4 regions of the Rhizobium sophoriradicis genome follow, and region 4 is predicted to be linked to each of the others. Evidence: predicted binding sites of a transcription regulator. Region 4 holds the regulator's gene; each other region holds the start of a gene.

Evidence for each region. The regulator PhoB, encoded in region 4, activates phosphate uptake and scavenging genes when phosphate is short. The targets are predictions, from matches to a motif close to TGTCATNNANCTGTCAT.
Region 1: N2597_RS17085 (YdcH family protein) is a predicted target of PhoB. The motif match lies at 3,223-3,239, and genes of this name have one in related genera.
Region 2: N2597_RS25755 (arsenate reductase/protein-tyrosine-phosphatase family protein) is a predicted target of PhoB. The motif match lies at 5,667-5,683, and genes of this name have one in related genera.
Region 3: N2597_RS19255 (DUF2794 domain-containing protein) is a predicted target of PhoB. The motif match lies at 1,876-1,892, and genes of this name have one in related genera.

The regions. Positions count from the first base shown of each region.
Region 1 covers NZ_CP104152.1:3,457,011-3,464,574, reverse strand. The annotation lists gene N2597_RS17115 (alpha/beta fold hydrolase) at 1-195, opposite strand, end outside; gene N2597_RS17110 (tetratricopeptide repeat protein) at 288-902, opposite strand; gene ykgO (type B 50S ribosomal protein L36) at 1,012-1,137, opposite strand; gene N2597_RS17100 (5-(carboxyamino)imidazole ribonucleotide synthase) at 1,309-2,379, opposite strand; gene purE (5-(carboxyamino)imidazole ribonucleotide mutase) at 2,376-2,870, opposite strand; gene N2597_RS17090 (YdcH family protein) at 2,913-3,116, opposite strand; gene N2597_RS17085 (YdcH family protein) at 3,345-3,518, shown strand; gene N2597_RS17080 (Lrp/AsnC family transcriptional regulator) at 3,788-4,231, opposite strand; gene N2597_RS17075 (phosphotransferase) at 4,228-5,022, opposite strand; gene N2597_RS17070 (aspartate ammonia-lyase) at 5,034-6,443, opposite strand; gene N2597_RS17065 (trans-sulfuration enzyme family protein) at 6,464-7,564, opposite strand, start outside.
Region 2 covers NZ_CP104154.1:42,122-49,685, reverse strand. The annotation lists gene N2597_RS25775 (tripartite tricarboxylate transporter permease) at 1-648, shown strand, start outside; gene N2597_RS25770 (hypothetical protein) at 654-1,199, shown strand; gene N2597_RS25765 (alcohol dehydrogenase catalytic domain-containing protein) at 1,440-2,564, shown strand; gene N2597_RS25760 (PhoX family protein) at 2,956-4,848, opposite strand; gene N2597_RS25755 (arsenate reductase/protein-tyrosine-phosphatase family protein) at 5,109-5,612, opposite strand; gene N2597_RS25750 (glutathionylspermidine synthase family protein) at 5,819-6,976, opposite strand; gene N2597_RS25745 (DUF1190 domain-containing protein) at 6,978-7,564, opposite strand, start outside.
Region 3 covers NZ_CP104152.1:3,918,547-3,926,110, reverse strand. The annotation lists gene acnA (aconitate hydratase AcnA) at 1-650, shown strand, start outside; gene N2597_RS19260 (DUF1223 domain-containing protein) at 886-1,626, shown strand; gene N2597_RS19255 (DUF2794 domain-containing protein) at 1,915-2,316, shown strand; gene N2597_RS19250 (GNAT family N-acetyltransferase) at 2,323-2,880, opposite strand; gene N2597_RS19245 (Bax inhibitor-1/YccA family protein) at 2,990-3,718, opposite strand; gene N2597_RS19240 (ABC transporter permease) at 3,899-6,442, opposite strand; gene N2597_RS19235 (ABC transporter ATP-binding protein) at 6,439-7,146, opposite strand; gene N2597_RS19230 (arylesterase) at 7,219-7,564, shown strand, end outside.
Region 4 covers NZ_CP104152.1:161,450-169,013, forward strand. The annotation lists gene phoU (phosphate signaling complex protein PhoU) at 1-642, shown strand, start outside; gene phoB (phosphate regulon transcriptional regulator PhoB) at 779-1,462, shown strand; gene N2597_RS00805 (GcrA family cell cycle regulator) at 1,701-2,234, opposite strand; gene N2597_RS00810 (aspartate aminotransferase family protein) at 2,660-3,859, shown strand; gene argF (ornithine carbamoyltransferase) at 3,897-4,811, shown strand; gene N2597_RS00820 (Hsp33 family molecular chaperone) at 4,900-5,892, shown strand; gene apaG (Co2+/Mg2+ efflux facilitator ApaG/CorD) at 6,120-6,512, opposite strand; gene N2597_RS00830 (O-succinylhomoserine sulfhydrylase) at 6,728-7,564, opposite strand, start outside.

The sequences.
Region 1 (7,564 bases), 1.2 Mb from region 4:
GCCGTGAATGAAGACGAGAGGGGGCAGATCCGCATGTTGCGGACGCTTGATATGGACGGCATTCATGCGGTAGCCGCCGACATCCGTCAGTTCACCGATATTGGGATAGGTCTGTTCGAGCCGCCGCGCCTTGTAGGAGGAGTAGCCGATGGCGGCGGCAAGGGGAGCGAGAAGAACGGAAACTTCTGCAAGCATGATCTTTACGGGCGATGGTCGCGGCGGTTCTCGAGAGGGGTGGGCGAAGCGCCGCGTGGCCCCTCGAGGATTCTAAACTTGTGCGGTCGACATCAAGTGCGGTTGCCGGCAAGTTTTTCTGACAGCGTATTAACCTGCTCCTGCGCGGTGCGCTCGGCGGGATAGATGTCGAGGAACCGCTCCCAGGCTTTCAACGTCAGTTGATCGTTCCCCGCATTGCTGAGGATCGCGGCCATGCCGGAGAGCGCGCCGAAATGGCGCGGCTCAAGATCCAGCACGTGTTCGATGTCGGACATCGACTTGCGGTAATTGCCCATGACGAAATTCAGTGTGGCGCGCCGATTCCAGCTTTCGGCGTAATCGGGCTTCAGCGCTATTGCCTCGTCGAGAAAATCGAGAGCGGCTGGATTGCGCTTTTCCTCAATCGCCTTGTCGGCCCACTGCATCAGCAAATTGACGGTCGCGCTGCCGGAATCATTCCATTCCAGGCGAATTTCGTTGGCGATGCTGCTGGCCTTGTCGGGATCGCGCTCGCGCTTCAGCTGGCTGAAGAGCTGGTCGAGGCGCTGCTTCGGCGAATTGTCGGTGTTCCTCTGCTCGACGATGACATCCTTTTCCGCCGCGATGGCAGGAAGCGGAGAGGTGGAGAGGACGAGGAAGAGCGGCAATGCCGCCGGCATCAAAGCAAAAAAGCGCATGGCGGACATATTAGCCCGCCAACGCCGAAGATCAAACAAATTTGACGTGATCACCGCAGCGACCTACCGGATGTCGGACGGCGCAATCTGCGCGGCGCGGCGATCCGGATGTGCGCAATCAGCCCTGACGAGCCTTGTAGCGCGGGTTCAGCTTGTTGATGATGTAGATGCGGCCCTTGCGACGAACCAGACGGTTGTCACGGTGACGAGCCTTGAGCGACTTGAGCGAATTCTTGATCTTCATTTTTCTGATCCGCGATCTCTATGGGGGAATTCACATTCGCCCGTAACTTTAACAATCAAAAGCGCGCCGTCGGGGCGCGCTCTTTAGGTGGGGGTGCAGATACCCCGTCACCTTTTCCGTGTCAACCACGTGGCGGTGTTTTTCCCAAGCTGCAAGACCGTTTTGTCACCGTCAAAGCGGCAATTTCGGCGCCAATGTGGTGACATGGCCCATCTTGCGGCCGGGGCGCCACTCCGTCTTGCCGTAGAGATGGACCAGCGTATCGGGGCGTCGCAGCCAGTCGGGAACGGCAAGGATATCGTCGCCGATCAGGTTTTGCATGACGCAGTCGGAATGGCGGGCGCCATCGCCGAGCGGCAGGCCGGCGACGGCGCGGATATGCTGCTCGAACTGGCTGACGGCGCAGGCCGCCTCGGTCCAATGTCCGGAATTGTGGACGCGCGGTGCCATCTCGTTGGCGATCAGGCCGCCGTCGGCAAGCACGAAGAATTCGATGCCGATGACGCCGACATAGTTCAATGCCGCGAGGATTTTTTCGGCCGAACGACGTGCGGCTTCGCCCGTCGTTGTGGAGATCGCGGCGGGAACCGTCGAGGTATGGAGGATGCCGTTGCGGTGTATATTCTCGGCGGGATCGAAGCAGACGACCGTCCCCTCCGCGGTGCGCGCGGCGATGATCGAGACCTCGCGTTCGAAGGCGACGAAGCTTTCGAGGATCAGCGGCACGCCGCCGAGCGCGGCATAGGCGCCATCAGGGCTGTCGGCCACTGAACGGAAAACCTTCTGTCCCTTGCCGTCATAACCGAGCCGGCGGGTCTTCAATACGCCCTGACCGCCGAAATCCTTCAGTGCCGCCTCGAGATCGGCCTGGCTGTCGATCGCGTGAAAGCCGGCGGTGGTGATGCCGCAATCGTTGAGGAAGCGCTTTTCGACCAGGCGGTCCTGAGCGGCTTCCAGCGCCTTCGGCGGCGGATAGACGGGAATGCTTGCCGAAAGCGTTTCTGCGGCCGCGACGGGCACATTCTCGAATTCGTAGGTGACGACATCGCAGGCGGCGGCAAGTTCGGCCAGCGCCGCCGGATCATCATAGGCGGCGGTGATCTGCCGGTTGGCGAGCTGAGCGGCCGGGCAGTCCGCCTGCGGCTCGAGAATGACCGTGCGGAAATTCAGTCTGGCGGCGGCGATCGCCAGCATGCGGCCGAGCTGGCCGCCGCCGACAATGCCGATCGTTCTTACAGTCATTGGTCGTCCATCGGGTATTCGGCGATGCTGGCACTCTGACGTTCGCGCCATTCGTCGAGCCGCTCGGCGATTTCTTCGTCGGAAAGGGCAAGTACGGCGGCGGCGAGAAGGGCGGCGTTGACGGCGCCCGCCTTGCCGATGGCGAGCGTTCCCACAGGAATGCCGGCCGGCATCTGTACGATGGACAGCAGACTGTCCTGGCCGGACATGGTTTTCGATTGGACCGGGACGCCGAAGACCGGCAGGGGCGTCATCGATGCGGTCATGCCCGGCAGATGGGCGGCACCGCCGGCACCGGCGATGATGACCTTGAAGCCCTCGGCGCGTGCGCCCTTGGCGAAATTCGCCATGCGGTCGGGCGTGCGGTGCGCCGAGATGATGCGCGCATCATAAGGGATTTCCAGGGCTTCCAGAGTGTCGGCCGCGTTCTTCATGGTTTCCCAATCGGATTGGCTGCCCATGATAATGGCGACGGGTGGTCTGTCTGTCATCGTTGCCGCTATTCCTCCAAGCGATGCGATCGGGCGATGCGATCAGGCGATGATATCAGGGACGATCTGATCTTCCAGCTTGGAGAGCTTGTCCTTGATAACGAGCTTCTTCTTTTTCATGCGCTGGATTCGCAGAGCGTCGCATCCGGTCTCGATCATGGCGTTGATCGCGGCGTCGAAATCCTCGTGCTCCTGACGCAGACGCGCCACGATGAGCCTGATTTCCGCCTGTTCCTGATCGGCCATATGCATTCCCCGTTGTCGTCTTCGGATGTTGTCCGATCTGCCGATGATTTCCGCAAGCTCCTATCACCAAATACGGGTAACGGCTAGTTAGTCTTGATCATGAATTTGCCATCTCATCTTCATCTTTTCGCCTTCGACAAGCCTTCAAAAATATGTCACAGTCCGGCGCGTTGACACCTTGATCCCCGACGATGATGGCCGGGGAGGGTAAGAGGAAGGAAGGGTCAAATGACAGTTCAAGCTCATCTTGAATCACTCCAGAAAAAGCATGTTGCTCTCGAAGAGGAGCTGCACGCGCTCAGAACAGCTCCCTCTATCTCCGATACGGAAATTGCCGAATGCAAGCGCCGCAAGCTGCGCATCAAGGACGAGATTCAGCGTCTCAAGTCATCCGTCCACTGATCTTCCCAAGGGTCGCCGGCCGATCATCTTGCGTATGAAGAGGTAAATCCATCCATTCCGCCTAAAATTTGCAAGACCCGGTGATTTGACACCAGAATTGCGCCAGCCCGATGCTCGCGGCATCGCGGCTGGCGCTTTTGCGAGGACGAACTCGGCGCTGTAGTGGCCGAAAAAATGTAACTACATCCCTTCAATGACAGAATCCCGATGCCGTCAAATCGCAAGCGTGCCGTGTATTGGTTATGCCATTGACCTGCCGCCCACTTCGCTCAACGCTTGATCATCGAAGACAGGGCAAATGCCGTCAGCGTGTCGCGCACGCCTTGTAGCGCCGAAACCTCTTGCCAGATTTCGCGGATGCGGTCTGCCGCGCTTGCTTCAACCCGCACTACCAGGTCGAATTCACCGCTCATAATGTCGCAGGAGATGACCTCCGGTATCCCTTTGAGCGTCTGAATGACGTCGCCGCCGCGCATGCGGTCGTGGCGATACACGAAGATCATCGCTGTGATGGCTGCGGCCCGCGGTTTTCCCTCGCCCACGACAATCGTATAGCCCTGAATCAGCCCGTCGCGTTCCAATCGCTCGATGCGTTGGCGAACGGCGTTGCGCGACAGGTGGACTTTTTCGGCCAGTTCCGCGTGGGGAATCCGCCCATTGCGGGTTAGCTCGGTGAGGATGCGCTCGTCGGATCGGTCGAGGGTTCGCTTCATGGCCGGATTTCCTCAATGCAATTCTTGGCGGAGAGAAAGACCCGCTGTGTGGCGGCTTCGAGATCGGTTAGCCTGCCATCCCGCGCAAATACGGTGGCGGCCGCTGCCATGACGAAAGCCGGCACGGCCCGCCACTCCGCTTCGTTGAGGGACCTGATGTCTTCGTACCCAGCGAGCAATGCGCGGACCAGCGTCCTTTCGAGAGTGCCGTCTGCTGTCACAGCCCAATGCAAAATGACCTCAGCGAGTTCGGCGATCAGAACATCATTATGGCGAAAGCGGAAATTGATGACACCGCTCACCATCTCGTCGACGAAGAAGACGTTATCGCGATTAAGCGCACCGTGCACGGGGCCCGTCGGCAGGCCGAGCGGCACTCTATTCCTTGAGCGCCCCAGCGTCTGATGGATCCGCGCGACACAGGTGCCAAGGGCATGGCATTTGCCGGGAGTGGCTTCGCTTAGTCGAGAACCTGGCACAAAACCGACAACCGCGACAAGCTTGCCCGCCACGGTGATCGTGGCCGCACCGACATCAGTGCGCAAGGTTGCCGGACAAGGAATGCCGGCGCCGGAGAGCGTTTCCATAGTCTGGAAGGCGCGTTCGACGTCAAATGGTTCGGCACCGCTTTCGAACAGGGTGACGATGAACTCGCCGCGCCCGGAGCGGAAAAGGTAGGTGGTTTCGGCGTCGCCATCGGCAATGCCGATTACCGATGTAAGGCTTCCTAGGCGATAGGCTGTCGCGATCCGGCCACAGTCCGCCTCCGACAGATCCGTGAAAACAGCCATTTCCCTTCCCTTCAATGCCGCGCCGACTCGTTAGTTTCGATGGTTTTCATGCCGAAGATCATCTCGATCTGAGCCGTAGGCAAACCGCTGTCGCGCTCGACCGCCTCTCGCAGCGGAATTCCTTCCGCCAGCGCGGTTCGGGCAAGCGCGGCTGCCCGGGCGTATCCAACGAAGGGATTGAGTGCTGCGGCAAGAATGAGAGCACCGTCGTGAAGCGCCCGGCATCGCTGCGGATCCGCCTCGATTCCGTCGATGCAGCGAGTGCGAAGTGTATCCATTCCTCTCGCCAATAGCCGCATGGATTGCAGAATGTTGAGCACGATGACCGGTTCCATGGCGTTCAGCTGCAGTTGCCCCGCGCTGGCGGCGAGTGTGACCGTCAGGTCGTTGCCAATTACCTGGAAGCTGATCTGGTTCAGCAATTCAGGGATCACCGGGTTGACCTTGCCCGGCATGATTGAAGAGCCCGCTTGCATAACCGGAAGACGGATCTCGCCAAAGCCGGCCCGCGGACCACTCGACAGGAGGCGAAGGTCGTTACAGATCTTGGAGAGCTTCACCGACATCCGTTTGAGCATGCCCGATACCGAAACAAAAGCGCCAGTATCGGAAGTAGCCTCGACGAGATTTCGCGCCGGACGAACGGCAATGCCGGAGATCGTGGATAGGTGCGCACAGACCACAGCCGAGAAGCCCACCGGTGCGTTTACGCCGGTGCCGATCGCCGTTCCGCCCAGATTGACCTCGCGCATCAACTCAGCCGCGCTGAGAAATTGCTCGATGTCCTCTTCCAGCGTTTCGGCGAAGGCTTCGAACTCCTGACCAAGGAACATTGGTACAGCGTCCTGAAGCTGCGTTCTTCCGACCTTCACAATATCGGCGAAGGCTTCCCCTTTGCGCCGGAAGGCGGCGACCAGAGCAGATAGCGCCGAGCAGAGTGTCTCGCTTTCCCGCAATATCGTCAGCCGGATCGCAGTCGGATAGACGTCGTTGGTTGACTGGCAAAGGTTTACGTGATCGTTCGGGTTGACGGTGTCGTAGCTGCCAGCCGACCGGCCAATGCCCTGAAGGGCCAGATTGGCGATGACCTCGTTGACGTTCATGTTGGTCGAGGTCCCGGCCCCGCCTTGCATCATATCGATCGGAAAATGCGGCGCCAGGATTTCACCGGCGATCAGCCTGTCGCAGGCTCGATCGATCGCCCTCGCGATTACGGGATCGAGCAACCCTAGCTCCAGATTGGCTGCGGTGGCAGCTTTCTTGATCATTGCGAAAGATTGGAGGAACTCCGGAAAATTCTGGAGTTTAATGCCGGAAATATCAAAGTTGTCGACAGCCCTAAGTGTATGAATACCGATCAGAGCATCGGCCGGCAATTCCCGGCTACCCAAGAGATCTGTCTCGATGCGCGTTATCGCCATGGCCCCTTCTCCTTTCTCGCTCAGACGGAAATAGCCTGGTCGAGATCCACGATCAGATCGTCCGTCGCTTCCAGCCCAACCGACAGGCGGAACACGCCGTGGCCCGCAAAACGGCGATAATCCTCAAGCTGCTCGCCGGTAAGCTGGTAAGTGGATTTCATGATCTCTTGCGTGTCGAGCAACACGACAATCGAGCGCTGATGACCGAGCGAAAACGCATAATGGACAACCTTGAGGCGCTCAGCGAGTTGTTGCGCCATCTGGCCGGGATCCCTCACCTGGAAGGTCAAGATGCCCCCGAACATGCCCATCTGGCGCTTCGCCAGATCATGCTGGGGATGGGAGGCAAGTCCGGGATAGGTCACCGCCTCCACAGCGGAATGGCCCTGAAGGAAGGCCGCGATTTTCGCGGCCGACTCCGAGATCGTGCGGATTCGGGGAAACAGCGTATCGATGCCACGCATGATCAGCCAGGCGTTCATGGCCGGCATCGCCGCACCGAGATAGACGCCGGCGCGCGAGCGGATTTTCTCCACCAATTCCTTCCGTCCGCAGACAACCCCGCCCAATGCGTCGCCATGGCCGTTGATGAACTTCGTCAGCGAATGGATGACGAGATCCACGCCAAGCAAGAGCGGCTGCGTGGCCACCGGGGTGGCAAGCGTCGAATCGACCGACATCAAAGCCCCGTGTTTTCGCGCAAGCTCGGCAATGGCCGCAAGATCGGTCAGGCGCAGGATCGGATTGCACGGACTTTCGCAATGGACGAGCCGCGTGTTGGGCCGGAAGGCGGCCGCCACATCTTCGGGGCGGGACATGTTGACCGGCGTAACCTCAATGCCGTAGTCCGGCAATATCCGCCGGGCGAGCTCGTTGGCGCCGGCGTAGCAAATATCGCTTAGGATCAGATGGTCGCCCTTCTTGAGGAAGGTGAAGAAGGTGGCTCCGATCGCGGCGAGGCCCGTCGCTGTGGCCACCGCGTCGTCGGCCCCTTCGAGCGCGGCGAGGCGCTGTTCCAGTTGGCGCACGGTCGGGTTGGTCCAGCGCGCATAGAGAAAGGGCAGCGCCGTCAGGTCGTCGACGCCATCGGCGGAAAATGGGCCGTCGCCAGATGTCAACAC
Region 2 (7,564 bases), on a different replicon from region 4:
TCGCGCACGCCAGATCGTTTCGGCAGAGGCGCAATCGAAGGCGTGGCCGGGCCCGAGGCTGCCAACAATGCCGCCAGTCAGACGTCGTTCATCCCGCTTCTGACCCTCGGCATTCCGTCCAACGCAGTGATGGCGCTGATGGCCGGAGCCCTCATGATCCAGGGCATCGTTCCGGGTCCGCAAATCATCACCGAGCAACCCAACCTGTTTTGGGGGCTCATCGTGAGCATGCTGATCGGCAATGTGATGCTCGTCATCATCAACCTTCCGCTGGTGGGCATATGGGTGCGGCTGCTGAAGGTTCCGTACCGCGTGCTTTTCCCGATGATCGTGATCTTCTGCGCGATTGGCATCTACAGCACGAACAACAGCGCAGCGGTCATCATGGTGCTCGCCCTGTTCGCATTCCTTGGCTATCTGTTCGCCAAATTGGGCTGCGAGTGCGCCCCTTTCATCCTCGGCTTTATTCTGGGACCGCTGATGGAGGAGAACTTTCGCCGCTCGATGGCCCTGTCGCGCGGCAGTCTCGAGATCTTCGTATCTCGGCCGCTGTGCATCGCGCTCTTGATCGCGATCACCCTGCTCCTTCTCGTCGTCGTCGTTCCCTCCTTCCGCAAAACGCGGGACGAGGCTGTGTTTGAGGATTAATGACCATGGCTATCAGTTCGCGTATCGCCTTCCCCGACGAGGGCGCAATGTCTGAGGACCAGTTGCGCGTTCGCGACGAGATCGCCAGGGGACCTCGCGGCGGGGTCCGCGGCCCACTGCGCCTGCTCTTGCACACACCGCAAATTGCACAGCGTGTGCAGGCGCTGGGCGAGGTCCTTCGCTGGGGCACGACCCTCAGCAAGACGACTGTCGAGGTGACCATCCTGCTGACGGCCCGCGAGACGAGGGCCGACTATGTCTGGCATTTTCACTCCGCCCTTGCCGCGCGGGAGGACCTTCTTAGCTCCGCCGCTCTGGAGGATCTTTCGCACGGTCGCATTCCCGACGAGCTGTCGGAGAATGAGCGAGTGATCGCCTCGTTCGTGCTCGCATTGCTCGCCGATGATCACATCGGCGACGCGCAACTGGCGGGCGTGGTCGAGCATATCGGTGAAGCAGGGCTTATCGAGCTTTTGTGTCTCGTCGGATACTATCATATCGGAGGCTATATCGCCGCCGTCGCGGGGTTGCGCCATTCCAACGATGTGTGATGTGCGACCGGGTGCGTCGGGACAGCAGGCAGTGGTCCGGACGTTACGGGTCCGGCAAGTACACCCGTCCCGTATGCCCAGATAACTTCGCAAATCCCTTGATCGCGTCTGAGCAAACATCCGACCTTTCGGCTGCCCTTGATCCCTGGCGAGCGCCGCGAGAGTTGAGATTTGAAATCATGACTCGGCGCGGGCTGCGGGCTGGCTGATGTAAATATCAAGAGACAAAGGAGCCTTGAGATGTCGAAGACCATAATGCCTGTAATGCGAGCTGCCCGGATCCATGGTGTCGGCGAACCTTTCAGATTCGATGAAGTTCCGACGCCAAGGGCTACTGGCGACGATGTGCTGGTTGAGGTCAAGTCGTGCGGTCTCGTCCCGAACCTGAAGAACGTCATTCATCACTTCCCATCATGGTTTCCCCATCTCTCCTTGCCCCCCTTCCCTGCAATTTTCGGCCTGGACGTCGCCGGCGTCGTTGCTGAAATCGGTCCGCTGGTGCGTGGCATCAATGTCGGCCAACCGGTTTACATCAATCCGCTCCGCTCCTGCGGCACTTGCCCGGCCTGCCGTGCGGGGAAGCCGATGGGTTGCCCTTCGTCGACATTCGCAGGCTATTTCGGATTCGGTCCGGACTCACCGGATGTGTTTCGCCGCTATCCTTGGGGAGGATTGGCGCAATACTTGGTGGCTCCGGCTTCCAGCGTGGTCGAGCTCCCGGCCACGATGAGCTTCGATCAAGCCACACGGTTCGGATATATGGGTACCTCCTACTCAGGTCTTCTGAAAGGGGGCGCTGGCCCGAGCAGTACGCTACTGGTTCTTGGTGCTACCGGTACACTGGGGGTCAGCGCTGTGCTTCTGGCGATTGCATTGGGGGTCCCCAAAATCCTCGCGGTCGCTCGCGATGAGGTATCATTGGCGCGGTTGAAGGCGCTCTCGCCTAATCGGATCGAGACATTCTCGATTCATTCCGGCTCGGTTGCCGATTGGGCCCGGGCGGCAACCCGTGGGATCGGCGTTGACATCGTCTTAGAATGCCTTGCGACCTCGGCACCATCGTCATTATCCAAGGACGCAGCTGCCTCCCTCAACAATGGCGGCCGAATGGTCTTGGTTGGTGGAACGCGCGAACAAATCAGCTTCGACCCGGTCGATCTCATGGTGAACCAAACGCAATATATCGGGTCAAAGTGGTTCACCACGCAGGAGGGGCAACAAATGGCCGGAATGGTAGCAGCCGGCACGCTCGACCTTGGTTGCTTAGGTCATCAAACGTTTCAGCTAAGCGAAGTAAACGAGGCGCTCGACTATGTCGTAACGCATCCCGATGGGGGTTTTACCAACGTGGTGGTACAGCCCTAAAAAGTATCGTTGATGCGTGCTGCCCGCTACCGCAACGCACCTCGAGCTTTAGGTTAGCGGGACATACTTGTAGGTTCTGTTGCCATTGTCGTGCGCTTTGGCGGCACTGATCGTCCGCTCCCAGGCCGCGGCGACGGTTAGCTGTGTCGATCTTCGCTCGCATATTGCCCGTCAACCCGCATCGCTGGCCGGCCTCGCATCAGGAGCGACGTGTGCGCTTCGATCCTGGTGTTCCATTCGTCAGCAGCAAATGATGGATGAGACACACCTAAGCAAACCGCCAGGAAATCGCGCCAAGGCCATCAGATCAACGAGCCGTAGCTCACGGCGATGTTCGAGACAGAGCTAAGGGGCGCTGAACCAGCGCCCCCAGCTATTGTCGAGAAGGCGGCTATCCGACAAGCGCGTTGTCGGCACGCTTGATCGCTAGGATGGTCGAGCGTGGCAATTTGCCTTCGCCATCCGGGAAGGGCGCGTCGGGGTGCTGAATGCCGACGAACATCGTCCGCTTGTCCGCAGACCAGGTCATGCCGGTGACTTCGGACCCCTTCGGGCCTGTGAGGAAACGTTCGATGCGGCCGGTTGCCGGGTCACCGGCGAGCATCTGGTTGTTACCCTGGCCGAGGAAGTCGCCTTCGTTGGTGTCTTCGCCGTCCGTCTGGATCCACAAGAGACCGGTCGAGTCGAACATCATGCCATCAGGCGAGTTGAACATGTTGCCGGAATTGATGTTGGACGAGCCGGCATAGGCATCCTTGTGAACGTCGGGATTGCCGGCCATGACGAACAGGTCCCATTTGAACTTGCCGCCGGCATGGTCCTCACTTTCCGGATACCAGCGCACAATCTGGCCGTAGGCGTTTTTCTCGCGCGGGTTGGCGCCGCCGACCGGCATTTCGTCGCCGCCGGCATTCTTCTTCACGCCACGATTGGTGTTGTTGGTGAGCGCACAATAGGCCTCGATGGCGACCGGGTTGACGGCGACCCACTCCGGGCGGTCCATGGTCGTGGCTCCGACCTTGGAGGCGGCCTGCCGGGTGAAGACGCAGATCTCGTCCATCTTCATGCCGGTCGTTTCCGGCGTCAGCGCCAACCACTCGCCATTGCCGTCATCGACGAACTTGGCGACGTAGAGCGTGCCATCGTCAAGCAGTTTGGAGGTGTCGCCGCCTGGCACGTAGATGCCGTCGGAAACGAATTTGTAAAGGAACTCGCCACGTTCGTCGTCTCCCATGTAGACGACCACCCGACCATTGCGGGCAATCACTGCGGCGGCGTTCTCATGCTTGATGCGGCCGAGCGCAGTACGCTTGATCGGGGTGGACGTAGCATCGGACGGGTCTATTTCCACGACATAGCCGGCGCGGCGCGGCTCGTTCGGGTTTTTCGATACGTCGAAACGGGGATCGAAAACCTCGTAGCCATACCGGGTTTCGGCGGCGATGCCGTAGCGCTTGAAGTCGTCGGGCATGGCAAAGTTCGGATCGGACGAGCCGAAATATCCGTTGAAGTTTTCCTCGCAGGTGAGATAGGTGCCCCAAGGCGTCTTGCCGGCGCCGCAATTGTTGAAGGTCCCAAGACAGTCGGTGCCGTTCGGATCGGCGGCGGTCTTGACAAGGTCGGAACCAGCGGCCGGACCGGACATCTTCATCGGCGTCAGATGCGTAATACGGCGGTTGAACGGGCTGTCGAGCACGATTTCCCAACCGTTTTCGCCTTCGGCGACTTCCATGACGGTGACGCCCTGAAGGTTCTGCAGGATCTTCACGTCGTCCGCGCTCTTCGGCATGCCCTTTTCGTTGTGCGGAAGATTGATTTCGTTGTTCACATATTCATGGTTGACGGCGATGACCTGACGGCCGCCGATCACGAACAGTTCCATGCCGTCGGTGTTTTCACCGAAGACCTTATCCGAATTTTCGAGGCTGACGCCGTTGGCAGGATCGACATCCGGAACGTTGGAAAACAGCGGCTGGCCCCACTTTGCGAGCGGCTTCCAGGCATAGCCTTCCGGGACATGGACGGTGTTGTCGGTGAAGATGGGAATCGGCTTGAACGCGAAGCGCGAAGCAGCGTCCTGCGCCTGGGCCGAGGTGGAGGACATCAGACTGCCGAGCGTCCCCATCGCGGCGGCAGCCGAACCGACAGCCAAGATGCCACCGAGGAAGCCACGGCGCGAAACAGCCGATTCGACGACACGATCGAAATCGGTTTCGGCCGGCGGGGGATTTTGCAATTCATCCCATTCGTCCCAGGACAATTTGCTGGTGTCGATATTAGCCATGGCGCTTCTCCTTTGTGGCTTCTTGGAACGATTCCAACAGCGGCTTTATCTCCGTAAGATCACATCCGGATGATGAGCGAATAGCTGTTGGCATGAGGGATGAATCCGTTTCGAAGGGTCATTTTGGAAACTGGCCAACTCCAACACCCTTTCCGCCTCCGACGCGCAAGCGGGAGCATGACTGCGGTGGAAGCGAGTACCTGCTCGCCCATCAGTCAGCAACGACGCTCGATGCATCGACCGAAAGCGGCTCTTTCTGACTAAGTCCTCTCCGCATCACCAATGCCTTTGATCTGGTGCTGCAGGCTCATGCGGTCCAACGACGCAAACGGCAGATTGATAAAGATGTTCAGGCGGCGCTCCAGCCCAGCCAGCACCTGCATCAAGGCCTGATTGCGTTGCCAACCCTCATTTTCGACGAGGATCGGGTCCTGACAGCGCCAATGCGAAGTGATCGGCAGGCCCGGCCATTCCGGAGGCGCTTCGCCGGCGGCAGTAGCGCTGAGAGTGAAGACAAAATCCAGGTCGGCGGCGCCAGCATCCGCAAAGGCCCCGAAATGCCGAGGCTTTATATCTTCGATCGGGTAGTCTGCGTTCCGAAGCAGCTGCAGAACGGTAGGCTCTATCACCGGCGCCGGATCGACGGCAGCGCTGAATGCTCTGAACCGTCCTTTGCCAATCTTGTTCAAGATTGCTTCAGCCATCACGCTACGTGCGGAATTGCGGCGCGATAGAAAGAGCACGCGATAGATTCCGTCGTGCATCAATCCCCCCTCGGATCGCGTTATCGGAAATCGATCGAGCTATGCCAAGGTTGGGTGACAGTTTTATGAAATGAAGTGACTTGTGACATGCCAGGCCACGATGGATCAGAAAGAGCACTTCGAAATGCTGCCTGTGCGACCGATGCGCATAGACGACATCCCCGCTCCGGACCTATGGAAGGGAACTGCGGCCTCAGCCGATCGACTTACCCGACTATGACGTGCGGCACGAAACGCGATAGATTTGCGGTTATGCGCGAGCGGTCCTCGCGGACAGCAAGGCCGCAGGCGCGGTCGCCGGCAATCCAGCTGCCGAGCACGGCAAAGCCGTTATCGGTTTCGAAAAGCGGTGCATAGGCCTGAACGATGAAGCCTTCCTCGCCATAGTCGCCGGGCGCGGAAACCAATTCCCGCCCGTCTCGAAAGATCGTCACGTTTTCGCCTTCTCGCGACAACAGCGGTTTGCGCACGTAGTCGGTGAGGGTCGAGGCCGCCGGGTCATCGGTGAAATAGCTGGGCAGCAGGTTGGGGTGATTGGGGTAGCGCTTCCAGAGCAGCGGCAGAAGCCCTTTGTTGGAAAGCACGGCCTTCCAGGCGGGCTCGACGAAAACATCGCCAGAGCGCGCCAGCTCGCGAGCGAAGGGCTCGCGCAGCATGAACTCCCATGGATACAGCTTGAAGCAGCGGTCTATCACCCGATCCTTGAGGTCGGTGTAGCGGCCCTGCGCATCAATGCCGATCTCCCGAATATCCAAAAGCTCGACGCGATGGCCCGCCTGGACCGCACAATCCATGAGATAGACCGTCGTGCCTCGATCCTCCTCATTGTCGGTTATCGCCGCGAAGTGGAAAATCGACTCCTTGGGAAATTGGTCGAATGCCTCGACGAGGCTTTCCTGCAGAAAATTATACTGGTCCGCATCCTTGGGCAAAACACCCAAAGCAATCTGATCGGTCAGCCAGTTGAACTGGAAATAAGCGGTCTCGAACACCGAGGTGGGGGTATCGGCGTTGTATTCAAGTAGCTTGGCCGGGCCAATGCCATCATAGGCAAGGTCGAAACGGCCGTAGAGGTGCCGGTCGCGGCGCTGCCACGACCGCTGCACCACATCGCGCAGGTCTTCCGGAATGGCCAGCCTGTCGAGCGACTCTTCGCTGCTGACGATCTCGCCGACCAGATCCATGCACATATCATGGAGTTCCTGGCTGGGCTCCTCGATCTGCATCTCGATCTCATCGAGCGTGAACGTATAGGCGGCATCATCGAGCCAGTAGGGCTCGCCATACATGACATGAAATCCGAAGCCGACGGCGCGCGCCTTGTCACGCCAGTCAGGACGCGCCGGGAGGGTGATGCGCTTCATGTCAACCGCCGAAACTGAAAGACGACCGGCCGCCGAAGCCTTGTCGGGCAACGGTGCGGGTATTGACATTGACCGGCTTGACGCTCTGGCGCGAGGGCACAGTCACGCTATCACCGCCTGAGCGAACGGTGGTTGTGACCGTCTGTCCCGAGCGGTTGCGATAAATCGGCGTCGAACCGTAATAGGAACCGCTCTGCTCCTGGCGCCGGCGATAATCGTAATAATCGCCGATGTTGTTTAGCGCCGAAGACATCATGTAGCCTGCCAGGAAAGGCACGAAGAAGCTGCCGCCTCCGCCGCTATTGTTCGGGACAGTGCCGGCCGGCTGTTCGGTGCACTGGCCGGTACCGTATTCGGCCTCGCAGGCGGCCATGCCATTGAAACGTGGCGCGACGGCGAGATGGGCGCGCATCGCATCCTGATAGCCGGCCTGGCAGACCTGCCGATCCATTCCTGCAGCCACGCATTGGTCGACGGAGGTGAACATTACCTCCGAAGGAGTCTGATCGCCGCAACCGGACAAAGCCAGGGTCGAGGCAGCGATAGTGCCAAGGGCCAGGAAAGGTCGCCTGTGCCCGCTCATGCGTC
Region 3 (7,564 bases), 750 kb from region 4:
CGCCGGCCGGTTCGATCAAGGCGGCATCGCCGGCCGGTGCCTATCTCATCGGTCATGACGTTGCCGTTGCCGACTTCAACCAGTACGGCACGCGCCGCGGCAACCATGAAGTGATGATGCGCGGCACCTTCGCCAACATCCGCATCCGCAACCACATGCTCGGCCCGAACGGCAAGGAAGGTGGCTACACCATCCACTACCCGTCGAAGGAAGAGACCTCGATCTACGACGCGGCGATGCAGTACAAGGCCGAAGGCGTGCCGCTCGTCATCTTCGCCGGTGTCGAATATGGCAACGGCTCCTCGCGCGACTGGGCGGCCAAGGGCACCAACCTGCTCGGCGTCAAGGCGGTGATCGCCCAGTCTTTCGAGCGCATCCATCGCTCGAACCTGGTCGGCATGGGCGTCATCCCCTTCGTCTTCGAAGAGGGCACGACCTGGCAGAGCCTCGGCCTCAAGGGCGACGAACTCGTCACCATCGAGGGCCTGGACAAGATCAAGCCGCGCGAGCGGAAGATCGCCAAGATCACCTATAGCGACGGCACCGTTAAGGACGTTCCGCTGCTGTCGCGCGTCGATACGCTCGACGAGGTGATTTACCTAAACAATGGCGGCATTCTGCAGACGGTCCTGCGCGATCTCGCTGCCTGATTGTTAAGAGCCTGACATGATCAGGGCCGCCGGAGAGCAATTTCCGGCGGCTTTTCTTTTGCGGCGGCGGCATTCGAGCGGGCTCACGATGATTTGTTTTCTGCGGCTTCCGGTCGTGCTGCGTCTCACCCGTTCGTGACTTTTCGTTTGGACCCGGAAGGATTATTCGTACGTTCATATCTCAGAGCCTCCGGTTCCCAACACGCTGGCGACGCTGAAAAAGAGGTGCAGGTGAATGTCCCCCCGTTTGTTGATCCCGCTATTGGCCGGTCTTGCTCTCGCAGGGCCGCTGCATGCCGAAGACGGCACGCCGAAAGGCGTCGTCGAGCTGTTCACGGCGCAGGGCTGCTCCTCCTGTCCGCCGGCTGATGCGGCTTTCCGCAAGCTGGTGAACCAGGGAAATGTCATCGCGCTCGCCTATCACGTCGATTACTGGAATTATCTCGGCTGGGCCGATACGCTGAGTTCGAAGGAAAACACCGAGCGGCAATATGGCTATGCCAGGACGATGGGCCGCAGCAACGTCTACACGCCGCAGGCCATCGTCAATGGACGCGGCCACCTGGCCGGCTCCGATTTGAACGGCATCAACAGCAGGATCGACACCTATAGCGGCGAAGGCAACGGGTTGACTGTTCCTATCAGCGCATCGATGCGCGGCGACGAGCTGGAGATCAAGATCGGAGCGGGACAGGGCAAAGCCAATGTCGTGATGGTCTATTTCGACAAGGAAAAGACGATTGAGGTCGAAAAAGGCGAGAACAGCGGAAAGAAGCTCTCGTATCTGCACAGCGTCACCAATGTCGAAACGGTCGGCATGTGGGATGGCAAGGCGACCAGTCTGACGCTGCCGGCAACCGTCCTGCAGCGGCCGCAGCTCGAGGGTTGCGCTATCCTGCTGCAGTCGGCGACCGCGGACGGCGATCCGGCCGCGATCCTTGGCGCGACCGTGGTGATGGCGGGCAAAAATATCTGAGTCGCATCCGCTTACGGATGAAGGTCCGGGCGGCCCGGCTGAGCGTATTCGGGGCTGGGGTTAAGGTCGATACGCTCCGCCGGGCCCTTTGGCGCGCTGGCGCCAAACCGGGATGCATAATTCTCCTGCAAATGAGGCGCTGTTTTGACTGAAATGCGGCGCTGCCGAGAAAGCGGCGACCTGTCCACTGTCGGCTGCGACTGAATGTGACGGGCCGCACTCTTGCAATTTGTGGCGGCTCGGGCAAACTGTCATTCCCCTGTCACAAGCGGAGGCCTCGGGAGACTGATGACAGATCAGCCGGATTTGCGACACGGCGGAAACCGCTCCGTCGACAATAGTTCCTCAGTCGTCGTCGATCTCAGGGAATACAAACAAAGCAAAGATCCGCTGCCGGTGACTTTCCATAGGCGCGAACTCGACGCGATCCTCTGGATCTACGGCCGCATGGTCGGTGAGGGTGAATGGCGCGATTACGCTATCGATCACCTGAAGGACAAGGCGGTGTTTTCCGTCTTCAAGCGCTCCGGCGAAATGCCGCTCTTCCGAATCGAAAAAAACCCGAAGCTCGCCGCCAAGCAAGGCGCCTATTCCGTCATCAACGTCAACGGCATGATCCTGAAGCGCGGACACGAGCTGAACCTAGTCCTCAAGGTCTTCGACAAGGCCTTGAAGCTGGTCGATCAATAAGCCTCATCAGCCGGCGAACAGCGTGCCGGGATAGACGGCTGGATCCGGATCGGTCGTCATGCCCTCGCCGAGGCTGCGCTGCATGAGCATCGTGTCAAGCCAGCGGCCGTGCTTGTAGCCTGTGCCCTGCATCAGGCCGACCTCCACGAAGCCGGCCTTGAGATGAAGCGCGATCGAGGCGGGGCTTGCGCCGCCGATGACGGCCACCATCTGACGAAAACCAAGGGCGGTGCAGCGGTCGATCAATTCGCTCATCAGTGCTTTGCCGATACCGCGGCCGCGGGCTTCGGGCGCCAGGTAAACCGAATCCTCCACCATCCAACGATAGGCCGGGCGGGTGCGGAAGGCCGAGGCATAGGCGTAGCCGAGGAAGTTTCCGTCGTCATCGGCTGCGGCGATATAGGGATATTGCTGGCCGACGATGGCGGCAAAACGCTGCAACATCTCGGCCTCGGAGGGCGGCGCAATCTCGTAGCTTGCAACGCCGTTCAGGACGGAGTCGCGATAGATCCCGGTAATGGCGGGGATATCGGCTTGAGAGGCGTCGCGCAGAAGGAAGGACATCGGGCAGTTGGTCCAGCGGCGGGGCGGAGCTCCTCTAAAACCATCCCTGCGAAAACGGCGCAACAAAAAAGGCGGCCGAAGCCGCCTTTTTCGATCGTAATGGACCTGCTTATTTACGGTTGCCCATGAACTGCAGCAGGAACATGAAGAGGTTGATGAAGTCGAGATAGAGCGTCAGTGCGCCCATGATCGCCTTGCGGCCGGCAACAGCGACGTCATCAGCTTCGTAGTAGAGTTCCTTGATCCGCTGCGTGTCGTAAGCGGTGAGGCCCGCGAAGATCAGCACGCCGATCACCGAGATGGCGAACTGCATCGCCGACGAGGCCAGGAAGATGTTGACGATCGAGGCGATGATCAGGCCGAAGAGGCCCATGATCAGGAACGAGCCCATTGCCGACAGGTCACGCTTCGTCGTGTAGCCGTAAAGCGACAGCGCGCCGAAGGAGGCGGCGGTGACGAAGAAAGTCTGAACGACGCTCTGACCGGTATAGATCAGGAAGATCGACGAGAGTGACAGACCGACGAGCGCGGCATAGATCGCGAAGGTCGTCTGGGCGGCGCTCACCGACATCCTATGGATCCGAAAGCTCAGGAAGAACACCAGAGCCAGCGGCGCCAGAATGACGACCCATTTCAGCGGGCTCAGGTAGATCGCCTGGCCGAAAGCGGTAATCTCGCCATTGGCGAAAGCGAGCTGGAACGACAGATATGCGGCCACACCGGTGATCGCCAGACCCAGCGCCATCAGGTTGTAGACCTTGAGCATATAAGCGCGCAGGCCCTGATCAATCATCTCGCCGGTCTGAGCGCGGCTTTGATAGTTACGAAGATCAGCCATAGTTTCCTCTTACAAGCTCCGATGGAGATACGGTGTCGGGGTTTTCGACCCGGGCGCCGCTGCGGAGCTCCAGCATGCCTGCAGACAATATGAGGCCTTCGCCCCTCGCAAACAAGAGGCTTGCAAAGGCCCGGCCGGTTAAATCGCCGTAAGGTGAAGGGTTTGGGCGTCGCTATCCGGTCAAAGCTCGCGCAGAACGGGCGCCGCCTTCTGGCCGAGGATGCGCCAAGTGCCGATGAGGCCGATGCCGACGGTCAGGACGAGCGCCGTCACCAGCGTCAGCCCCGCCAGATCGGGCAGAAAGGCCGAGGGAAGGCGCATGATGCGGGCGACGATGAACCAGGCGGCGGCGGCGCCGGCGATTAGCGCGAAGATCGCGGTCGCAAGACCCAGGATCAGATATTCGTAACTGAAGGCGCGGATCAGCATGGCCCGGGTGGCGCCGAGCGTCTTCAGCACCACTGCATCGTGGGTGCGCGCCCGGTTTCCGGCGGCAAGCGCCCCGGCAAGGACGAGGATCGAGGCGATCAGGGCCACCGAGGCGGCGGCGCGGATCGCGGTCGCAAGCTGCGCAACGAGCTGGTTGACGATATCGATCGCGTCCTTGACGCGCACGCTGGTGATCGTCGGATAGGTGTTGGTGACGGATTTCAGGATCGCCGCATCTTCGGCCGGCGTCGAGGCGGGATCGGTCAGCGTCGCGAGCCACGCGTGCGGCGCGCCGCGAAAAGTGTTCGGCGAGAAGACCATGACGAAATTGATCGACAGCGATTCCCACTGGACGCGGCGCAGATTGGCGATCTTGGCGGTGATGTTGCGGCCGAGCACATTGACGGTGACGGTATCGCCGATCTTCAGGCCGAGTTCATGCGCCTCTTCCGAGGAGAAGGAGACCAGCGGCTCGCCGCTGTAATCCTTGTCCCACCAGCTGCCTTCGGTCAGCGCGGCATTTTCCGGCAAAGTGTCGGCATAGGTGATGCCGCGATCGCCGTTCAGCACCCAGCGGCCGGCGGCCGGCACGTTGATCTTGCTGACATCCTCGCCGTTGAAGGCGACGATGCGGCCGCGCAGCATCGGCACCTCCATGAGCTTGCCCTTCGGCGCCTGCGCCTGGACGAGATTGCGGAATGCGTCGACCTCGGCGCTCTGGATATCGACGAAGAAAAAGTTCGGCGCGCCCTCGTTCATCCGGCCGGTCAGCTGCTGGCGCAGGTTTCCGTCAATCAAGGTCAGCGTCACCAGCAACGCCAGGCCGAGGCCGAGCGACAGCACCACCGAGGGCGTCAGGGCGCCGGGCCGGTGGATGTTGCCGATCGCAAGCCTGAGCGCCGGCGAGTTGACGCGCGGGCTGCGGCGCGCAAGCCAGGCGATCAGGGCGGCGACGAGGCGCAGCACGACAAAGGCGAAGACGATCGCACCGACGAAAACGACGGCGATGAAGCGATCATAGGCGGTGAGGACGGCAAGGCCGGCAAGCGCTGCCATGAAGAGGGCGGCCAGCAGGATATAGGGCCAGGACGGCAGGCGGCGGGCCTCGAAGCCCTGCTCGCGGAAGAGCGCCGTCGCCGGCACCTCGCGGGCATGGCCGAGCGGCAGGATGGCGAAGGCGAGCGTTGTCAGGATGCCGAAGAGCGCCGCTAGCAGCAGGGCGCCGGGATAGAGCGTCGGCGCTGTGGACACCGGCAGGAATTGCGCCAGGAACTGCGCAGCGAAGATCGGCGACAGGGCGCCGACGACGAGGCCGATCATGATGCCGCCAAGGGCGATGATGGTGATCTGGAACAGATAGATCAGCACGACGACGGCGGCCGGCGCACCGAGGCATTTGAAGCTGGCGATGGTGGTGCGTTTGGAATCGAGGAAGGCACGCACCGCATTGGCGACGCCGACGCCGCCGACGATCAGCGCGGTCAAGCCCACCAGCGTCAGGAACTGCGAGAAGCGGGTGATGTTTTCGGTAAGCGAGGGCGCGGCCCGGTCGCTGGTGCGGATCGCCCAGCCGGCGGAGGGGAATTCCCTTGAGGCGCGCGCCTGGATGCCCGATATCGCGCTCCTGTCCTCCAGCCGGATCTTGTAGGCATGTTCGACCAGGCTTCCGGTCTGGATAAGGCCCGAGGCATCGAGCGCCCGGCGGCTGACGAGCAGGCGCGGCGCAAAGCCGAAGCCTTCGGAAAGGGCGTCCGGCTCGGTCTTGACAGTGCCGGTGATGCTGAGTTTGACATTGCCGAGCAGCAATTCGTCGCCGACCGCAAGGCCAAGCCGATCGAGCAGCAGCGGGGCTGCGACCGCGCCATAGGTGCCGCTTTGGGCCGAAAGCAGGGCTGCGAGCGGATAATCCGGCTCGGCCGCGAAGCTGCCATAGAGAGGGTAGGCGTCGTCGACGGCCTTGACTTCGACCAGCGCCTGGTCGGAACCATCAGGCTTGCGGGCCATCGAGCGCAGACCGGTCGACACCGAGACGGTTCCGAGACCTTCGAGGAAAGCCATTTCCTGCGGTGTTGCCTCGCGGTTGTTGAGCTCGAAGCGGACGTCGCCGGCCAAGAGCTCCCGTCCCTGCGAGGCGATCGTGTCGGTGATCGACTGTGAAACCGAGTTGACGGCGGCAATCGCCCCTGTGCCGAGCGCGATGCAGGCGAGAAAGATGTAGAAGCCGCGAATGCCGCCGCGCAGCTCACGCAGCGCCAGGCGAAAAGCAAGCGCGGTGCGCGGCGTGATCATTCTCATGCGAATGCCGCCTCGCTGCGGCGGGCAGCGCTGTCGTCTTCGATCCGGCCGGAGCGGACGCGGATCTGGCGCGAGCAGCGGCTCGCAAGCGAGACGTCGTGGGTGACGAGAAGCAGGGTCATGCCGCGTTCGGCCTGTTTGGAAAACAATAGGTCGGCGATCTGGCGGCCAGTCTCGGTATCGAGATTGCCCGTGGGCTCGTCGGCGATCAGCAAAGCGGGCGAAGGAGCGAGCGCTCTGGCGATCGCCACGCGCTGCTGTTCGCCGCCGGAAAGCTGGCCGGGATAGTGGTTCAACCGTTCCCCGAGACCGACCGAATTCAGCTCGCGGTGGGCGATCTCGAAGGCGTTGCGGACATTGGCGAGCTCCAGCGGCACGGCGACGTTTTCCAGCGCCGTCATGTTGGCGATCAGGTGGAAGGATTGGAAGACGATGCCGATGTTACGGCCGCGGAAATCGGCGACCTCATCCTCGCTCAGCGCGTGGAGCGGCGTGTCGTTGATGTTGATTTCGCCGCTGTCCAGCTTCTCCAATCCGGCAAGCACCATCAGCAGGGTGGACTTGCCGGAACCGGAAGGGCCGACGATGCCGACGGATTCGCCCGCTGATATATCGAGATCGATACCCTTCAGCACATGGACGGAGGCCGCGGCGCTGCCAAGGGTCAGATCGGCGCTCTTCAACTCGATGATGGTTTTTGCCAACGGAAATCGCCCTATATAAGCCCGTAATCAAATTGCCGCATAACGGCACCCCGCCAATCTAGGGAAAGCAGGATGAGATTTAAAGTTGCCGTCCTTCAATTCACCGTCATTGCCCTCTCACTGATCTTTGCCGCCGGCGCAAATGCGCGGACAATCAATCTCGTCGGATTCGGGGACAGCCTGATGGCAGGCTATCAGCTGCCGCCCGGCGATGGCTTTCCCGAAAAGCTGCAGGCGGCCTTGAAGGCGAAGGGGCTCGACGTCGCCATCGCCAATGCCGGCGTTTCGGGCGATACGACGACAGGGGGGCTGGCCCGCATCGACTGGTCAGTGCCCGACGGCACCGATGGCGTCATTCTGGAGCTCGGCGCCAACGATGCGCTGCGCGGCATTCCGCCCGAAGAGAGCGAAAGGAATC
Region 4 (7,564 bases):
GGCGGCCTGGCCGAGCAGATGGTCGCCGAATCCGTTCGCGCCCTGGTCAACGGCGACACCGCGCTGGCGCAGAAGGTCATTTCCGACGACGTGATCCTCGATCACACCGAACGCGAAATCGGCGACAAGGCGATCGTCACCATCGCCCGTCGTCAGCCGATGGCCTCGGACCTGCGCGAAATCATGGGTTCGATCCGCATCGCCGCCGATCTCGAACGTGTCGGCGACCTCGGCAAGAACACCGCCAAGCGCGTCATCGCCGTGCAGAGCACCGGCGTTCCGCGCAAGCTCGCCCGCGGTCTTGAGCACCTGTCCGAGCTGGCCCTTGTCCAGCTCAAGGAAGTGCTCGACGTCTATACGACGCGCGCCGCCGACAAGGCGACCGCCATTCGCGAGCGCGACAACGAGATCGACGCGATGTACACCTCGCTGTTCCGCGAACTCCTGACCTATATGATGGAAGATCCGCGCAACATCACCAGCTGCACGCATCTTCTCTTCTGCGCCAAGAACATCGAGCGCATCGGCGATCACGCCACCAATATCGCTGAAACGATCTACTACATGGCGACCGGCGCTCAGCCGGAAGGCGACCGTCCGAAGGACGACAGCGCCAACACCGTCGGTGCCGCCACGGAATAACCGTGCCGGACCCAGCCTATTGCGTGCGCGCCCGTCCGGGCGCGCAAAGAGGTTGCAGCCAATTTTTGATTTTGCGCGGGATCCCTTGCTTAAATCACCCCCGGTTTAAGGATCGTGCGCGAGGAGACGGACACGCATGATCCCGAGAGTAGCAGTTGTTGAAGACGAAGAGGCCCTCAGCGTGCTTCTCCGCTATAATCTCGAAGCGGAAGGCTTCGAAGTCGATACCATCCTGCGCGGCGACGAGGCCGAAATCAGGCTTCAGGAGCGAACGCCCGATCTTCTCATCCTCGACTGGATGTTGCCCGGCGTCTCCGGTATCGAACTCTGCCGGCGCCTGCGCATGCGGCCGGAAACCGAACGGCTGCCGATCATCATGCTGACGGCGCGCGGCGAGGAGAGCGAGCGCGTCCGCGGGCTGTCCACCGGCGCCGACGATTATGTCGTCAAACCGTTCTCGACCCCCGAGCTCGTCGCCCGCGTCAAGGCGATGCTGCGCCGCGCCCGCCCGGAGGTGCTGTCCTCGGTGCTGAAATGCGGCGATATCGAGCTCGACCGCGAAACTCACCGCGTCCATCGCAAGAGCCGCGAAGTCCGCCTCGGCCCGACCGAATTCCGCCTCTTGGAATTCCTGATGTCGTCGCCGGGCCGCGTCTTCTCCCGCTCGCAACTGCTCGACGGCGTCTGGGGCCACGATATCTATGTCGACGAACGCACCGTCGACGTCCATGTCGGCCGCCTGCGCAAGGCGTTGAACTTCTCCAACATGCAGGACGTCATCCGCACCGTCCGCGGCGCCGGTTATTCGATGGAAGCCTGAGGGGTTTCTGACAAAGTCGAGCAAGCTCCGCCCCTCACCCTAGCCCTCTCCCCGTAAACGGGGCGAGGGGACGTGCCCCACGAGAGCTTGGTGAGAAACCGAGAGGGTGCGGCATATCCCTTCGCCCCGCAGGCGGGGAGAAGGTGCCGGCAGGCGGATGAGGGGCAGCCACACCCAACACACTCAAACAAAAAACGGGCCTTCCAGCCCGTTTTTGCATCTCAACAATGTCGCCCGCTCAGCTGACCCGCGCTGCCGCCCGGCGGCGTTCGTTGACCGGCTGATAGGCGAGCTTCTGGTGATAGCTGCAATAGGGTGAATTGTCCGGGGATTCGCAGCCGCAGAAGTGGAAGTCGTCCTTCAGAGGATCGCCGACCGGCCATTTGCAGGTGCGTTCGGTCAGCTCCGTCAGGCCGAGGCGGCGGGAAATCGGCACGACCACGTTGCCTTTCGGCACGTATTCCATTTCCTCGATCGTTTCGATCTCGATCTCTTCCTTCAGCATCGTTGCGCCCTGCTGCCGGGTCACGGTGCGGGTGGTGATCCGGGAGGCGTAGTTCGGCGCGCGCGGCGCAGATGTCTGGCGCTTCGGCGTGCGCGCCGCAGTGGCAGTGCCGCCCGCCTTGGCGCGGCCGGGAAGGCTCAGCCGGTGCACCTTGCCGATAACGGCGTTTCGGCTCACGCCGCCAAGTTGTGCCGCGATCTGGCTGGCGCTCAGCCCTTCGGACCACAGCTTCTTGAGTTTCTCGACCCGCTCGTCTGTCCAGTTCATGCCCTGTCTCCACCTTTTGCGTTGGTGATGGCAGAATCCCTCACCGTTGTCCCGGAAGCCTCCGAAACAAGAAACGCTTGATCAATTTTGGTGACTAGTTCCGCCGCATGCAGTCTAGTAATTGAACTTTAACCTAGTGTGAGGCTGACTCCGTGACAAGAGTCGCGGGAATCCGGATGAATCGAATTCGTAGTTTTCCCCAACTTGCTGCCCCTGCGTGTCATTTCTGCAATAATGCCTGTTGAAGGCTGAAAATGCCGCTGTACAAGCTTGCTGCATGCGCTAAGGGCGCAGTTTTGTTGACATTGCAGCGCGAAAAGGAAATAGTACCGATCGCCGCCGAAAGGCGGCATTTTTGATTTTTCGGGCCCAGTTTTCTTAGCCGGAGTCCGTGCTTGACAACACACTGATCGGGAGACCGCGCCATGGCCGAAGCCGCGCCGCTTTATGACACCTATTCTCGTGCCCCGCTGCGGTTCGAGCGAGGCGAGGGCGTATGGCTGATCACCGAAAGCGGCGAGCGTTATCTCGATTTCGGCGCCGGCGTCGCCGTCACCTCGGTCGGCCACGGCAATCCGCATGTGGTCGCCGCCTTGAAGGAGCAGGCCGACAAGGTCTGGCACCTCTCCAACATCTATGAGATCCCCGGCCAGGAGCGCTTGGCCAAACGGCTGACGGACGCCACCTTTGCCGACAAGGTGTTCTTCACCAATTCCGGTGCCGAGGCGCTCGAATGCGCGATCAAGACGGCGCGCCGCTATCAGTTTTCCAAGGGCCATCCCGAGCGCTTCCATATCATCACCTTCGAAGGCGCCTTCCATGGGCGCACGCTTGCGACGATCGCCGCCGGCGGCCAGGAGAAATATCTCGAAGGCTTCGGCCCCAAGACGCCGGGCTTCGATCAGGTGCCGTTCGGCGACATCGAAGCGGTACGCGCCGCGATCACCGATGCGACGGCGGCAATCCTCATAGAGCCGGTGCAGGGCGAGGGCGGCGTGCGCCCCGCCACGGCTGAGTTCATGAAGGCGCTGCGCCGGATCTGCGACGAGAAAGGCCTGCTGCTGATCCTTGACGAGGTCCAGACCGGGGTTGGCCGCACCGGCAAGCTCTTCGCCCATGAGTGGTCGGGCATCACACCCGACATCATGGCTGTCGCCAAGGGCATCGGCGGCGGTTTCCCGCTCGGCGCCTGCCTTGCCACTGCTGAGGCCGCCTCCGGCATGAAGGCCGGCACCCATGGTTCGACCTATGGCGGCAATCCGCTGGCCATGGCCGTCGGCGGCGCCGTGCTCGACGTCATCCTCGCCGACGGCTTCCTGGAACATGTGCGCGACGTCGCCTTGGTCTTCCGTCAGGGGCTGGCCTCGCTGAAGGACCGTTATCCCGATGTGATCGAGGATATCAGGGGCGAGGGCCTGCTGCTCGGCGTCAAGGCGGCCGTACCCTCGGCCGAGCTGCTGCAGGCGATCCGCGCGGCGCATCTGCTCGGTGTGCCGGCAGGTGACAACGTCATCCGCCTTCTTCCGCCGCTCGTCGTCACCGCCGAGGAAGCCCGCGAGGGTCTCGCCCGCCTCGAGAGCGCCGCCGAGAGCATCCGCGCCTCCAAGGTCAAGAAGACGGCTTGAAGGGATTGCCGCCTTCGGGCGCACGACAGGTAAGAACATGGCTCCTAAACATTTCCTCGATCTTTCGGCCGTCACATCGGCCGACCTCAGAACCATCATGAACGATGCGCTTGCCCGCAAGCAGGCCTTCAAGGCAGGCCAGGGTGACAAGCCGCTCGCCGGCAAGATGCTGGCGATGATCTTCGAAAAGCCGTCGACGCGCACCCGCGTCTCCTTCGACGTCGGCATGCGACAGCTCGGCGGCGAAACGCTGTTTTTGTCAGGCACCGAAATGCAGCTCGGCCGCGCCGAGACAATCGGCGACACCGCCAAGGTGCTGTCGCGTTATGTTGATGCGATCATGATCCGCACCACCGAGCACTCGCGCCTGCTGGAGCTTGCCGAGCATGCGACCGTGCCCGTGATCAACGCGCTGACGGATGATACCCATCCCTGCCAGATCATGGCCGACATCATGACCTTCGAGGAGCATCGTGGCCCGATCAAGGGCAAGACCATCGCCTGGACAGGCGACGGCAACAACGTGCTGCATTCGCTGGTCGAGGGGGCGGCGCGTTTCGGCTACCGCATGAACATGGCCGTACCCCTTGGTTCGGAGCCCAAGGATCACTATCTGAACTGGGCCCGCAATGAGGGCGCCGAAATCATGCTCTGTCATGATGCCGACCGTGCGGTCGAAGGCGTCGATTGCGTGGTGACCGATACCTGGGTCTCCATGAATCAGGAACATCGGGCCCGGGGTCACAACGTCTTTCAGCCTTATCAGGTCAATGCGGCCTTGATGGCCAAGGCCGGCAGCGATGCATTGTTCATGCATTGCCTGCCCGCCCATCGCGGCGAGGAAGTGACGGATGAGGTGATCGACGGCCCCCAATCCGTGGTCTTCGATGAAGCGGAAAACCGTCTTCATGCGCAGAAGTCGATTCTTGCTTGGTGCCTGGGCGCGATCTGAACCATAATCGGACGCCGCGTGTGAAAACGCGCGGCCGCGCGAGCGAAGGGCACCCTTGCTCTTCGCTTGAAAACTAGGAGTGAAAGCCATGGCAGAAGCTGCAGCCGCCCTCGGCCAGTTCGATTTCGCCGGCGATGACCATGTCGTCCCTTTCCAGGTGGAGGGTCTGGATGTGCGCGGCCGCGCCGTCCAGCTCGGCCCGATGCTCGATGCGATTCTCGAGCGCCATCATTATCCCGCCCCCGTCGCCCGGCTGCTTGCCGAAGTCGTCGTGCTGACGGTGCTGCTCGGCACCTCGCTGAAATTCGACGGCAAGTTCACCGTGCAGACCAAGGGCGATGGCCCGGTCGATCTTCTCGTCGCCGATTTCTCGACGCCGGAAAATGTGCGTGCCTATGCCCGTTTCGATCAAGCGCTGCTTGCCAAGGCGGTTGAAGCGGGCGAGACCGAGCCGGAACAGCTGCTCGGCAAGGGGGTGCTCGCCTTCACCATCGACCAGGGCAAGTTCGCGCAGCCCTACCAGGGCATTGTCGCGCTCGATGGCACCTCGCTCGAGGAAATCGCCGGTGTCTATTTCCGTCAGTCGGAGCAGATCCCGACGCGCGTGCGCCTGGCTGCTGCAGAGCTCTTCGACCGTGACGATGCCGGCAAGCCGCGCCATCGCTGGCGGGCCGGCGGCCTCGTCGCCCAGTTCCTGCCGGAGGCGCCCGAGCGCATGCGCCACCCGGATCTCCACGGCGGCGACGGCGATAACGGCGACCGCCCGCATGGCGAAGACGATGCCTGGGTCGAAGCCCGTTCGCTGGTCGAAACCATCGACGCCGACGAATTGACCGACCCGCTTGTCGGCACCGAACGGCTCTTGTTCCGGCTGTTCCACGAGCGCGGCGTGCGCGTCTACGAACCGCGCGCCGTCTTCGACCGCTGCAGCTGTTCGCGCGACAAGATCAAGGGCGTGCTGAAGGGATTTTCGGCCGAGGAGATCGAGGAAAGCCAGGAAAACGGCGAGATCGCCGTGACCTGCGAATTCTGCTCGACCACCTACCGTTTCGAGCCGACCGAGCTTCAGCCGGCGGAGTAGTTGACACCACTGCTGTCCGGTTGCGCGCATGACTGCCCCTCACCCTAACCCTCTCCCCGTAAAAACGGGGCGAGGGGACGTGCCCTGCGAGAGCGAGGAGGGGAACGGAGAGCTTGCGGCATGCTCCCTTCGCCCCGTTTACGGGGAGAAGGTGGCGGCAGCCGGATGAGGGGCTGGTGTCGGCAATCTCCTGGGTCGAGGTGTCGTGCCGCCTGTGGCGTTACACGTCAGTTCAGCACGCGCAGCAGCCCTGGTGAATCCAGCGAGAAGGCGGGGATGTCGACGTCGAACAGCTCGCCTTCGTCCGTTTCCATCTGATAATGGCCGAACATCAGCCCGGAGGGCGTATCGAGCGGGCAGCCGGAGGAATATTCGTAGGTGTCGCCGGGTCTGAGCCGCGGCTGTTCGCCGACGACGCCGGGGCCGGTCACCTCGTCCACCTGGCCGTTCTGGTCGGTGATGTTCCAGTAGCGGTTGATGAGGCGAACGGCGACGCCGGAATTGTTGCTGATGACAATCCGGTAACCCCAGACGTAGCGATCGTCTTCCGGATCGGATTGCTCCTCCAGATAGAATGGTTCGACGACGACTTCGATATCTCTTGTGAGGGCGCGATACATGCCTTGCACCTTAGTCAAGATATGTTACCCGTATCTTATAAGAAGGCCCTGTCCGTCAAGAAACGGAACGTTGATCGGCGATGAAACAGCCGTGATCGCATGGTTTTCGATCGTTAAGCCTAATTGTCAGTATTAATTTTACTTGGTCAGCGCCGGCGCACCGATGCCGCGGCCGGGACGGCCGAACCCGGAGGCTCGGCCGTCAATGCTGTCGATCAGGCCGAAACCTTGGCAAGCGCCTTGGCGAAATCCTCGATCAGGTCGTCCGTATCCTCGATGCCGGCCGAAAGGCGAACCGTGCCCGGCGAGATGCCGAGTTCGGCGCGGGCCTCTTCCGACAGGTTCTTGTGGGTCGTCGTCGCCGGATGGGTGATCAGGCTCTTGCTGTCGCCGAGATTATTGGAGATCTTGATGATATCGAGCGCGTTCTGCAGCGCGAAGGCCGCCTCCTTGCCGCCCTTCAGCTCGAAGGCGACAAGCGTCGAACCGCCCTTCATCTGCTTGGCGATGATGTCGGCCTGCGGATGATCGGCGCGGCCGGGATAGATCACCTTGGCGACCTTGTTCTGCTCGGCCAGGAAATCGGCGATCTTCGCGGCATTCTGCGTCTGCTGTTTGACGCGCAGCGGCAGCGTCTCGATGCCCTTCAGAAGCGTCCAGGCGTTGAACGGCGACATGGCCGGGCCGGTATGGCGGAAATAGTCGTGCAGGTTCTCGTCGATCCAGGCCTTGTCGGCCAGCACGACGCCGCCGAGGCAGCGGCCCTGGCCGTCGATATGCTTGGTGGCGGAATAGACGACGATATGGGCGCCGAGCTCCAAGGGCTTCTGGAAGAGCGGCGTGGCGAAGACGTTGTCGACGACGACCTTGGCGCCGACCTGGTTGGCGAGTTTTGCCACACCGGCGATATCGATGATCTCGAGCGTCGGGTTGGTCGGGCTTTCCAGGAAGAACACCTTGGTGTTCGGCCGGATCGCCTCTTCCCAGTTCTTCAAATCGCGGCCGTCGACCAGCGTGCATTCGATGCCGTATTTTGGCGCCAATGTTTCCAC